DNA from 2 places in the Methyloradius palustris genome. Region 1 is predicted to be linked to the other one. Evidence: riboswitches for the same ligand, from Rfam matches in the RefSeq annotation. Region 1 holds a riboswitch; the other holds the start of a gene.
The links. Region 1 has a riboswitch for cobalamin ahead of ZMTM_RS00675 (TonB-dependent receptor). Riboswitches for the same ligand answer to the same signal wherever they lie in the genome.
Positions count from the first base shown of each region.

Region 2: linked by a shared signal. The riboswitch ahead of ZMTM_RS04095 (ribonucleoside-diphosphate reductase subunit alpha) and the one ahead of ZMTM_RS00675 (TonB-dependent receptor) in region 1 are both predicted to bind cobalamin.

Region 1 covers NZ_AP024110.1:135,150-139,579, forward strand. The annotation lists gene ZMTM_RS00670 (hypothetical protein) at 102-680, opposite strand; gene ZMTM_RS00675 (TonB-dependent receptor) at 755-2,698, opposite strand; cobalamin riboswitch at 2,844-3,085, opposite strand; gene ZMTM_RS00680 (hypothetical protein) at 3,201-3,413, shown strand; gene ZMTM_RS00685 (cell division protein ZapA) at 3,410-3,715, shown strand; gene ZMTM_RS00690 (DUF2237 family protein) at 4,007-4,366, opposite strand; gene ZMTM_RS00695 (ABC transporter ATP-binding protein/permease) at 4,407-4,430, opposite strand, start outside.
Region 2 covers NZ_AP024110.1:836,341-840,770, forward strand. The annotation lists gene ZMTM_RS04095 (ribonucleoside-diphosphate reductase subunit alpha) at 1-2,346, opposite strand, end outside; cobalamin riboswitch at 2,544-2,801, opposite strand; gene ZMTM_RS04100 (LysR family transcriptional regulator) at 2,908-3,801, opposite strand; gene ZMTM_RS04105 (sodium-dependent bicarbonate transport family permease) at 3,897-4,430, shown strand, end outside.

The sequences.
Region 1 (4,430 bases):
AGTGCTAGTCAAAATACTTCCTCAACTTATTTCAGGGCGAATCATTACCAATAAAAAAGCCGCACAACATGGCTGTGCGGCTTTTTTGGTCTTAATTTAGGTTAAGCCTGAACAGATTTTCCAACCTGAATCAAGCGGAAAGCCTTAACTGCCAGCCAGAAAGCTGCCATGTACATCAGGGTGAAACCAACATAGGTCGGCAGATAGTTCCAACCATACTGCAAGGTTTCTAGTACGCCGTTGTTAGGGAAGCGGCCAGAGAACAAGTAGTAAGCCTGGGTTGAAATAACGAATGCAACTACGGTAGTGATCACGCTAGTCAATACATATGGCTTAACAGCAAAAGCATCTGCCCTTGAGGCTAGCCACAGACCACCCAGCCACATCGCACCATAAGCTGGAATCAAACCCCAGTAACCGTTAGTCAGGCAAAAGCCTTGCATTGGGTCAAGCGCAGCAGCACCAAAATCAATCACGGTCGCCAACACAAAAAATGCCGCAAACCACCATGCACGCTTGAGATAAAGCCCGCCTAGCAGAAACAAGGCAAGACTGGCGTCAGGCAACGATACTGCTGTTAGCACATGGCTACCACGCGTTAGCAGCATGAAAAACGCAATTAATGCAGCGATTGCGATTGGTTTATAGCTAATCATTAGATTTTTTTGTGTTGAGTTCACTTAGATTTCCTTCTGTCTTGCTGAATATTAAACAATGATAACATCTTGCGACCTGATTTTTCAGGCCGCAATCCTTAAAAGTCCGCTTTCATGCCAACTCTCCAAGTGCGCACAAAATCAATAGGGTAGATAAAATTATCAGCGACTTGTATTGAGTTTTCATGCTCAAACAGATTATTTATTGCAGTGAAAAAATTAACATTTTTATATTGATAATTTAAAGCAATATTTGTTGTTTGATAGCTATTTTGTTTTTGGCTTAAATTATTCTGGAAGTCATTATATGCATAAGCATCTGAACGCCATGTTTGATTTAGATTTAAGCTAGCGTGATCAAGAAATTTATAGTTCAAATTTGCAACTACGCTATGTTTTGGCACTCCTGGTAAATTCTTATTACTAATATTTGTGCCGTCTGTTTCAACTTCGCTGTCAATAATTGCACGCGTATAATTGTAAATAATTGAGGCACCTAGATTCTCGGAGATTTTAAGGCTGTCTTGTAGTTCAATGCCATATTTGTGTGATTTATCAATATTAGTGTTGACCCCAAAAGGACCTACACTATGATCAAGATAAATTTCATCATGCAACCAACTATAGAAAGCTGTAGCCTTAAATTTATTGTTTGATAGGACTTGATTTAAGCCAATATTAAATGTTTTAGCCTCTTGAGGTTTTATGAATCCACTGAATATCGTTTTGGATGTAGCGGTATCAAAAACGAAAGATCGATCAATGTCAGGGCTTTCAAAGCTTTTATTGTAGTTAGAAAAAATACTTAACGTAGAACCAAGTCGATAATTTGCGCCAATATCCCATGCATTTAGATTATTGTCTCCACTGGCTGAAGTGTCGCCAACTGGATTATTTGCATATGTAACGTCTTCTCTTCTTGCGCCAGCAGATAAGGTAAGTGCATCTATTTTGTAATCACCTTGTGCAAAAAAAGCCTGATTCTCTTTAGTGGTTACATCGGTTGTCGAAGAACGTTTACCATCAAAATTCTGGAAACCAACAATCAAGCTCTTGAAGTCATCACAATAGTTGATGGAGATATCGTTTGATTGATAGCGATAGTTGCTGGTGGAAGGAAAGTCAGAAATATAGGAAGACAATTTTGTTTCGTCATAATGAGTAGCATTAATTCTGATGTTATTCGTAATGTCATATTCAACGCCTACTCGCCACTGGTCACTATTCAAGTTTTGGTGTGTATATGGATTAACACCACCGTTTTGTGAGGGGTCTGTTTTAAATTGCGCCAAACTTAAGGCATTTACATATCGAATATCGTTCCGTGAACTGGTACCTTCAACATTGAAACGTAGATTGTCTAATGGCTTAATTTTAAGTTTTACATTCTGCGTATCGCTAGTGAACTCATCTTTATTACCAGTCACATCTTTTTGACTAAATCCATCATAGGAGTCATGGGCCGCATTTGCAGATAGATCAAAATACTTTTCTGAAATGCCAGCATTGATGTAATGATTCTGTTGACCATAGTTTCCACCAGAAACACTCGCTGTGACGCCAGTTTTATTTTTTGTATAGATTTGAATAGCGCCAGCCGTTGCCCCATCGCCGTAGATAACAGAACCACTACCTTTACTGATCTCAATACGATCAATATTACCAAGTGGGATAGCAGCAAGCAGTTGCGGTATTCCATCAATATTATTTAAGCGTTGACCATCTACGGTAATAACAACATTCTGGGATCCATTCTCACCGCCATAACCGCGAAGATTGATTGATGGAGTCGCTTTATTACCAAAACTTGACAGTACATTGAGTGATGTTTGCTGGGCTAAATAGTCATAAAGTGTTGCTGCGCCAGAAGCTTGAATATCTTTAGCTGTATGAATCTCTGAAGCGTAAGTTGTCTCAGTATCTCTGCGCTCAAAACGATTGGCGCTGACCAATACATCATCCGAAGTAAGATCAACATCTGCAGCAAAGGTATTGGACGTAAAGAGGAGGCCGACAAGGCCTGCAATGGTGGTTTTTTTCATTATATTCCCTTAATAACATGCGACCCCGCATGTTTTAATGATTGATTTGTAAGGGAAATAACACGAGATATTGATAAAACGAAACGAGCGCGGGCAAGACTTTGCCATGCAATAACGTCCCGAAAACCGTCACCCCGCGGTATTCCCAAGCTTATATTGTTAGGCCGGTCTCCGGGCTCATACGTCTTGTTAATTCACCTTCCCATGATTTTCATCACAGTGGTATGTCGAATTAACCACACGTAATTACCGTTGCGGGGGCAGCACAGGAATTAATTTGAATGCTTAGATATGACTCGAGATCAAATGTCACCTGTTTCCCAGTTTCACTTAATCGCAGCAACTTGCTAAAACTGCGATGTCAGCACCTGACAACATGGTTCAATTATATGTTACAGAAGGCAAAATCGGCAAAGCTTAATTTTTGATAAGGTGTTGTAATACTTTCAAAAATCGCTGTTAACAGTTGACCACACAAGGTTTTTCAAATTATAGTGACATCATGGAAACAGATTTAAACGTGCTTGAAGCCAAATTGACGCAGCTCATTGAGCTATGTCAGTCACTGCGTGCAGAGAACTTGCAATTGAGGCAAGAGCTTGCCCAAGGGCGTGATGACACTAAACAGTTAAAGAGCCAGATGACGGAAGCCAGTGCCAGACTTGAGGCCTTGATTGAGCGTTTGCCACAAACCGTTGTTGAAGGTGTGTTATGAGTCAGCCTACAGGTGTTGATGTCAATATCATGGGCCGCGAATTCAGGGTGGCTTGCACTGAAGATGAACGTGAAGGATTGGAAAACTCAGTCAAGTATCTTGATAAAAAGATGCGCGACATTCGCGATACTGGCAAGGTGATTGGCATAGAGCGCATCGCTATCATGGCGGCATTGAATCTTGCACATGAGTTGTTAACAACTCGCACTGGTGGCTTTGACGTTGGTGATTTCAAGCGTAGAATTGACGGCATGCAAGAACAGATTGATAGTGCATTAGCCGAGCAAAATAAGCTTTTTTAGCTGTAAAAGTAATTTTCACAAGCCTGTTATATTGCCCGACTATATTTAAAGCAATCTAATACCTGTTTTCGCTGATGAGTTGAATTGAAACTCACAGCATCAGTTTGTTCCCTGCGGTGTTGCTTGGATTATATATTCCTTGAACTAGTTTTTGCATAGGTTGCGGTTCGCTTAGTTGCTGTTGTGCGCGCTCCATTTGCGGGTGTACCTGATGTGACTTCAACTGTGACCACTTGAGCCTTTTTGGTTCAGGATGCTGGTCTAGGCAGCATTTGTGGGGAACTCCTATTTTTATCTCAGAGCGTGATATTTAAGGTCAGCCAGGCTGACAATCTTAAGCGCCTGTTCATGCGTGGCCTCTAGTACAACGGGTGGTGCGTAGCCAGCTTCTGCCGCTTCATTCCAGCGTGCAGCACATAAACACCAGCGATCACCAGGTTTTAGGCCATCAAAGTTGTACTCTGGTCTGGGCGTGCTGAGGTCATTGCCTTGCGCTTTGGAATACACCAAAAACTCCTCAGTCACTTCAGCGCATACCGTATGGCTGCCTGTATCTTCTGCGCCAGTGTCGCAGCAACCATTGCGGGTAAATCCAGTCAGTGGCTTGATGCTGCAAGCCTGTAACTCTGTACCTAATACATTGCGTGCCATTTTTAGCTCTCTTTTATTGTGTAATGCTTAAGCTGAGTGATCAGCTTGTTTGGGTAATTGCGTG
Region 2 (4,430 bases), 700 kb from region 1:
TGACAAATTGGATTTTACGTATAGATTCTGATATTCAGGCTCAATGCTCGCTGCCACGCCGACGATGTTGGAGATAGTGGCAGTAGGCGCAATCGCCACGCAGTTGGAGTTACGCATACCAACCGACTGGATGTGGGCACGCAAGGCATCCCAGTCCAGTGTGCTGCTGCGATCAACCTCAACATTGCCACCACGCGCTTCAGATAGCAGGTTCAGGGTATCAAGTGGCAATATGCCTTGGTCCCACAAACTGCCCTTAAAGCTGGAGTAAGCACCGCGCTCTTCAGCCAGATTACTCGACGCCAGATAAGCGTTGTAGCAAATGGCTTCCATGGTACGGTCTGCGATTTCAACGGCTTGTTGTGAAGCGTAGGGAATACGGAGCGCATGTAGCATGTCCTGGAAACCCATGATGCCGAGACCGACCGGGCGGTGACGGTAGTTCGAGTTACGAGCATGTCCCACTGCGTAGAAGTTGATATCCACTACGTTATCCAGCATGCGCATGGCAACATTGATGGTGGCTTTGAGTTTGGCCTGGTCTAATACCAGCTCGCCATTTTCTTCTTTCAAATGCGCCATCAGGTTGACGGAGCCGAGGTTGCATACCGCGATTTCTGTCGCTGAAGTATTCAAGGTGATCTCGGTACACAAGTTGGAACTGTGCACCACGCCTACATGTTGCTGCGGTGAACGGATATTGCATGGGTCTTTAAAGGTAATCCAAGGGTGGCCAGTTTCAAACAGCATGGAGAGCATTTTGCGCCACATCTGGGTTGCCGATACTCGCTTGAATAACGCAATCTCGCCACGGTCGGCTTGGCGTTCGTATTCAACATAAGTCGATTCAAAAGCCTTGCCGAATTTATCATGTAGGTCTGGTACGTCGGATGGTGAGAATAGTGTCCATTCGCCATTTTCATTCACGCGCTGCATGAATAAATCGGGGATCCAGTGTGCAGTGTTCATGTCATGCGTGCGGCGGCGGTCATCGCCTGTGTTTTTACGCAGATCGAGAAACTCCTCGATATCCAGATGCCAGGTTTCAAGATATGCGCACACCGCACCTTTACGTTTACCGCCTTGATTGACGGCCACTGCAGTGTCATTGACCACTTTTAGGAAAGGAATCACGCCCTGGCTTTTGCCATTAGTGCCTTTGATGCGTGAGCCTAAAGCGCGCACTGGCGTCCAGTCGTTGCCCAGTCCGCCTGCATATTTCTGTAGCAGCGCATTTTCCTTGATAGCTTGATAGATGCCATCAAGGTCATCGCTTACCGTCGTCAGGTAGCAAGATGAAAGCTGTGAATGCAGCGTGCCGCTGTTGAATAACGTGGGCGTGGAGCTCATAAAATCAAAGGTGGACAGCACATTGTAGAACTCGATGGCGCGATTCTCACGGTCGATTTCGTTAATTGCCAAGCCCATGGCAACGCGCATGAAGAATATTTGTGGCAACTCTATACGGCGCTCTTCAATGTGTAAAAAGTAGCGGTCATACAAGGTTTGCAGGCCTAGATAGCCAAACTGGAAATCGCGGTTTGCATCGAAGGCGCGACCCATTTTCTCGAGGTCAAATTGCGCAAGACGTTTATCGAGCAAGCCAGCTTCAATGCCTGTTTTGATGTATTGCGGGAAGTATTCCGCGTAACGGGTTTGCATGGCGGCATGATTGACATCTTCGCCCAGCACTTCGGCGCGAATCAGGTCTAGTAGCAGGCGTGCAGTGACATAGTTGTAGGCTGGCTCGCGCTCGATCAGGCTGCGTGATGAGAGAATCAGCGCGCGGCGTACTTCATTGAATGGCATGCCGTCGTAGCAGTCGCGCACAGCTTGCTCGACCACCGTTTTGGGGTTAACCGCGTTGCCAAGGAATAAGCATGCTTCGGCCACCATTTCAGTGAGTTTTGCCAAGCTGAGCGCTTCACGTTTGCCATTGATGATGATGTGTAATTGCGGCGCATCATGCGGCTGAGCGGCGCGTTCTGCCGAGCGTTTTTCGCGGTACAGCACGTAGGCTCTAGCGACGTCATGTTCGCCAGAGCGCATCAAGGCTAACTCTACCTGATCTTGTATATCCTCAATATGAACGGCGCCGCCAGCAGGCAGCCGACGCATCAATGCGGCGACCACCTGTTGAGTTAGCGTGGCTACCAATTCGCGCATGCGGCTTGAGCCAGCTTGGCCATGTTCGACTGCAAGAAACGCCTTGCTCATGGCAATCGAGATTTTTTCTGGGTCAAAGGCAACAGCGGCGCCATTACGGCGGATTACCTGCAAACTTGGTGCTTGAGTATTAAAGTTGGAAAGTGATGCAGTCGGTGTAGCGACTTGAATATCATCCATGGAAAGCTCCCTGTAAAAGGGACGGGAACGACAATACAGAATCAATCAGACTGCTTTGATACTGCATAGCCATAAAGACCAGCATGGCAGTAAGCGGAACCAGTTACCAATGCCCGGCAACAAATTAATAGTCGCTTACCATCTGCCGAGGACACCCCGCCTCAAACGTTATGAAAAATAATCCTCACTGATTTAACAGCAAAAGATTGCTAACGGCAGGTCTCCTGGCTCTCAGGTCATTGCTTATTGCCGGCCTTCCCAAGATTCCATGTTCAGAATCTCAGTGACCACTGGTTGGCAACAAACTCACTGATTACAGTTGCGGGGGCAGCCCTGGAATTAAAGCGTTGCAGATACAAACGCTTGTCACCAGATTCCCTTTTAAACCCAGAGTTATTGAAGTTTCTGATAAAACTCCTCACAAATCTCTAGGTACCGAAGTGGATTAAATATAACCCAGCATATTTTTTTTGGAAAGAGAAATTTTTAGAAAAACCACAATATATTGATATATAAAAGATATTAAATCGATATATGGGTAATTTATTTAAAGGAATCTAATTAAAGCTTATGTGCCGTGGCTTGTAAATGGGCAATAAACTCTTTAGCAATGGGCGAAAGTTTTTTCCCCTGCGGATATAGTAACCACCAGTTGGCGTGTATCGGAAACGTCTCAATATCAAGTACGGCTAGGCCTTCATTTTCTGCTTTTCCAGCCAAAGCGTGTCGTGAAATCACGCCCAAACCAAGGTCGCCAGCTACTGCTTGTTTGATCGCTTCATTGCTGCCCAGCTCCAGCCTGACTTTGGGTTTAAATTGATGTTCCTCAAAGTGTCTGTTGCAGGCGAGTCTGGTGCCAGAGCCACGCTCTCTCAGCACAAATGATTCATTTTCAAGTGATTTGAGGCTCAACCCTGTTTGATACGCAAGCGCATGATTGATCGGTGCAATGACGACTAACGGGTTCTCCATAAACGCTTGCTTCTCTAGCGCCATGTCCTCTGGCGGGATAGACATAATGTAAAGATCATCAGCATTTTCTTTCAGGCGTTGAACCACGCCATCGCGGTTAAGCACTTCGAGTGAGATATCCACTTCTGGGTAAGCGTGGCAAAAGTCACCCAGTATGCGTGGTACAAAGTATTTGGCCGTGCTGGCAACGGCTACGCGCAGTCGGCCTTTTTTATGCCCTTTCATCGCTTCTATGGTTTGTTCAAAGCGGCTCCATTCTTCGGTCATGGCTTGTGCTGTCTCTGCAAGAGATTCACCCGCTTCTGTCAGGTGCAGGCGCTTGCCGATTTGCTCGTAAAGTGGCAAGCCAATGGTATCTGTGAGCTCCTTCATTTGCATGGACACTGTCGGTTGTGTGACGTAGCAAGCTTCAGCCGCAGCGGTGATACTTTTAAGTTGTGCAACAGCCAGAAACACATTCATCTGCCTAAAAGTAATATTCATCAGTATTAACCTATGGTTTATATAAATATTATTGATTTTACACTATTCAATAGTCTGGTTAGTATCCGTGCCGCAAACACTACAGGGGGCTTTAAATGAAGACATTATTAGATCCAGCAATTCTATTTTTCGTATTTGGTTTACTGGCGGGATTGATGAAATCCAATCTTGAAATACCGCCACAGATATCACGTTTTCTATCACTATATTTGCTGATGTCACTGGGTCTTAAGGGTGGTTTTGCCCTTGCAAAATCTGGCGTTAATGGTGAAGTGGCAATTACTTTGGCGTGTGCAGTTGGTTTGGCTATTTCTATTCCACTACTGGGTTACCAGATACTCAAGCGATTCGTCAGTGGTTATGATGCCGCGGCGATTGCAGCGACTTATGGTTCAGTGAGTGCCGTCACTTTTATTACTGCTACTCAATTTCTTGAGAATGCAGGCATTCCATTTGGCGGTCACATGGCTGCAGCCATGGCATTGATGGAATCCCCCGCGATTATTCTTGCAGTGCTGCTGGCCAATAGAACTCGCCATCAATTAGCACCGCAGTCTCAATCCAAGGCGGGAGTGAGCCTAAGTAAATTGCTACACGAATCACTCACCGATGGTGCGCAGGTATTGTTG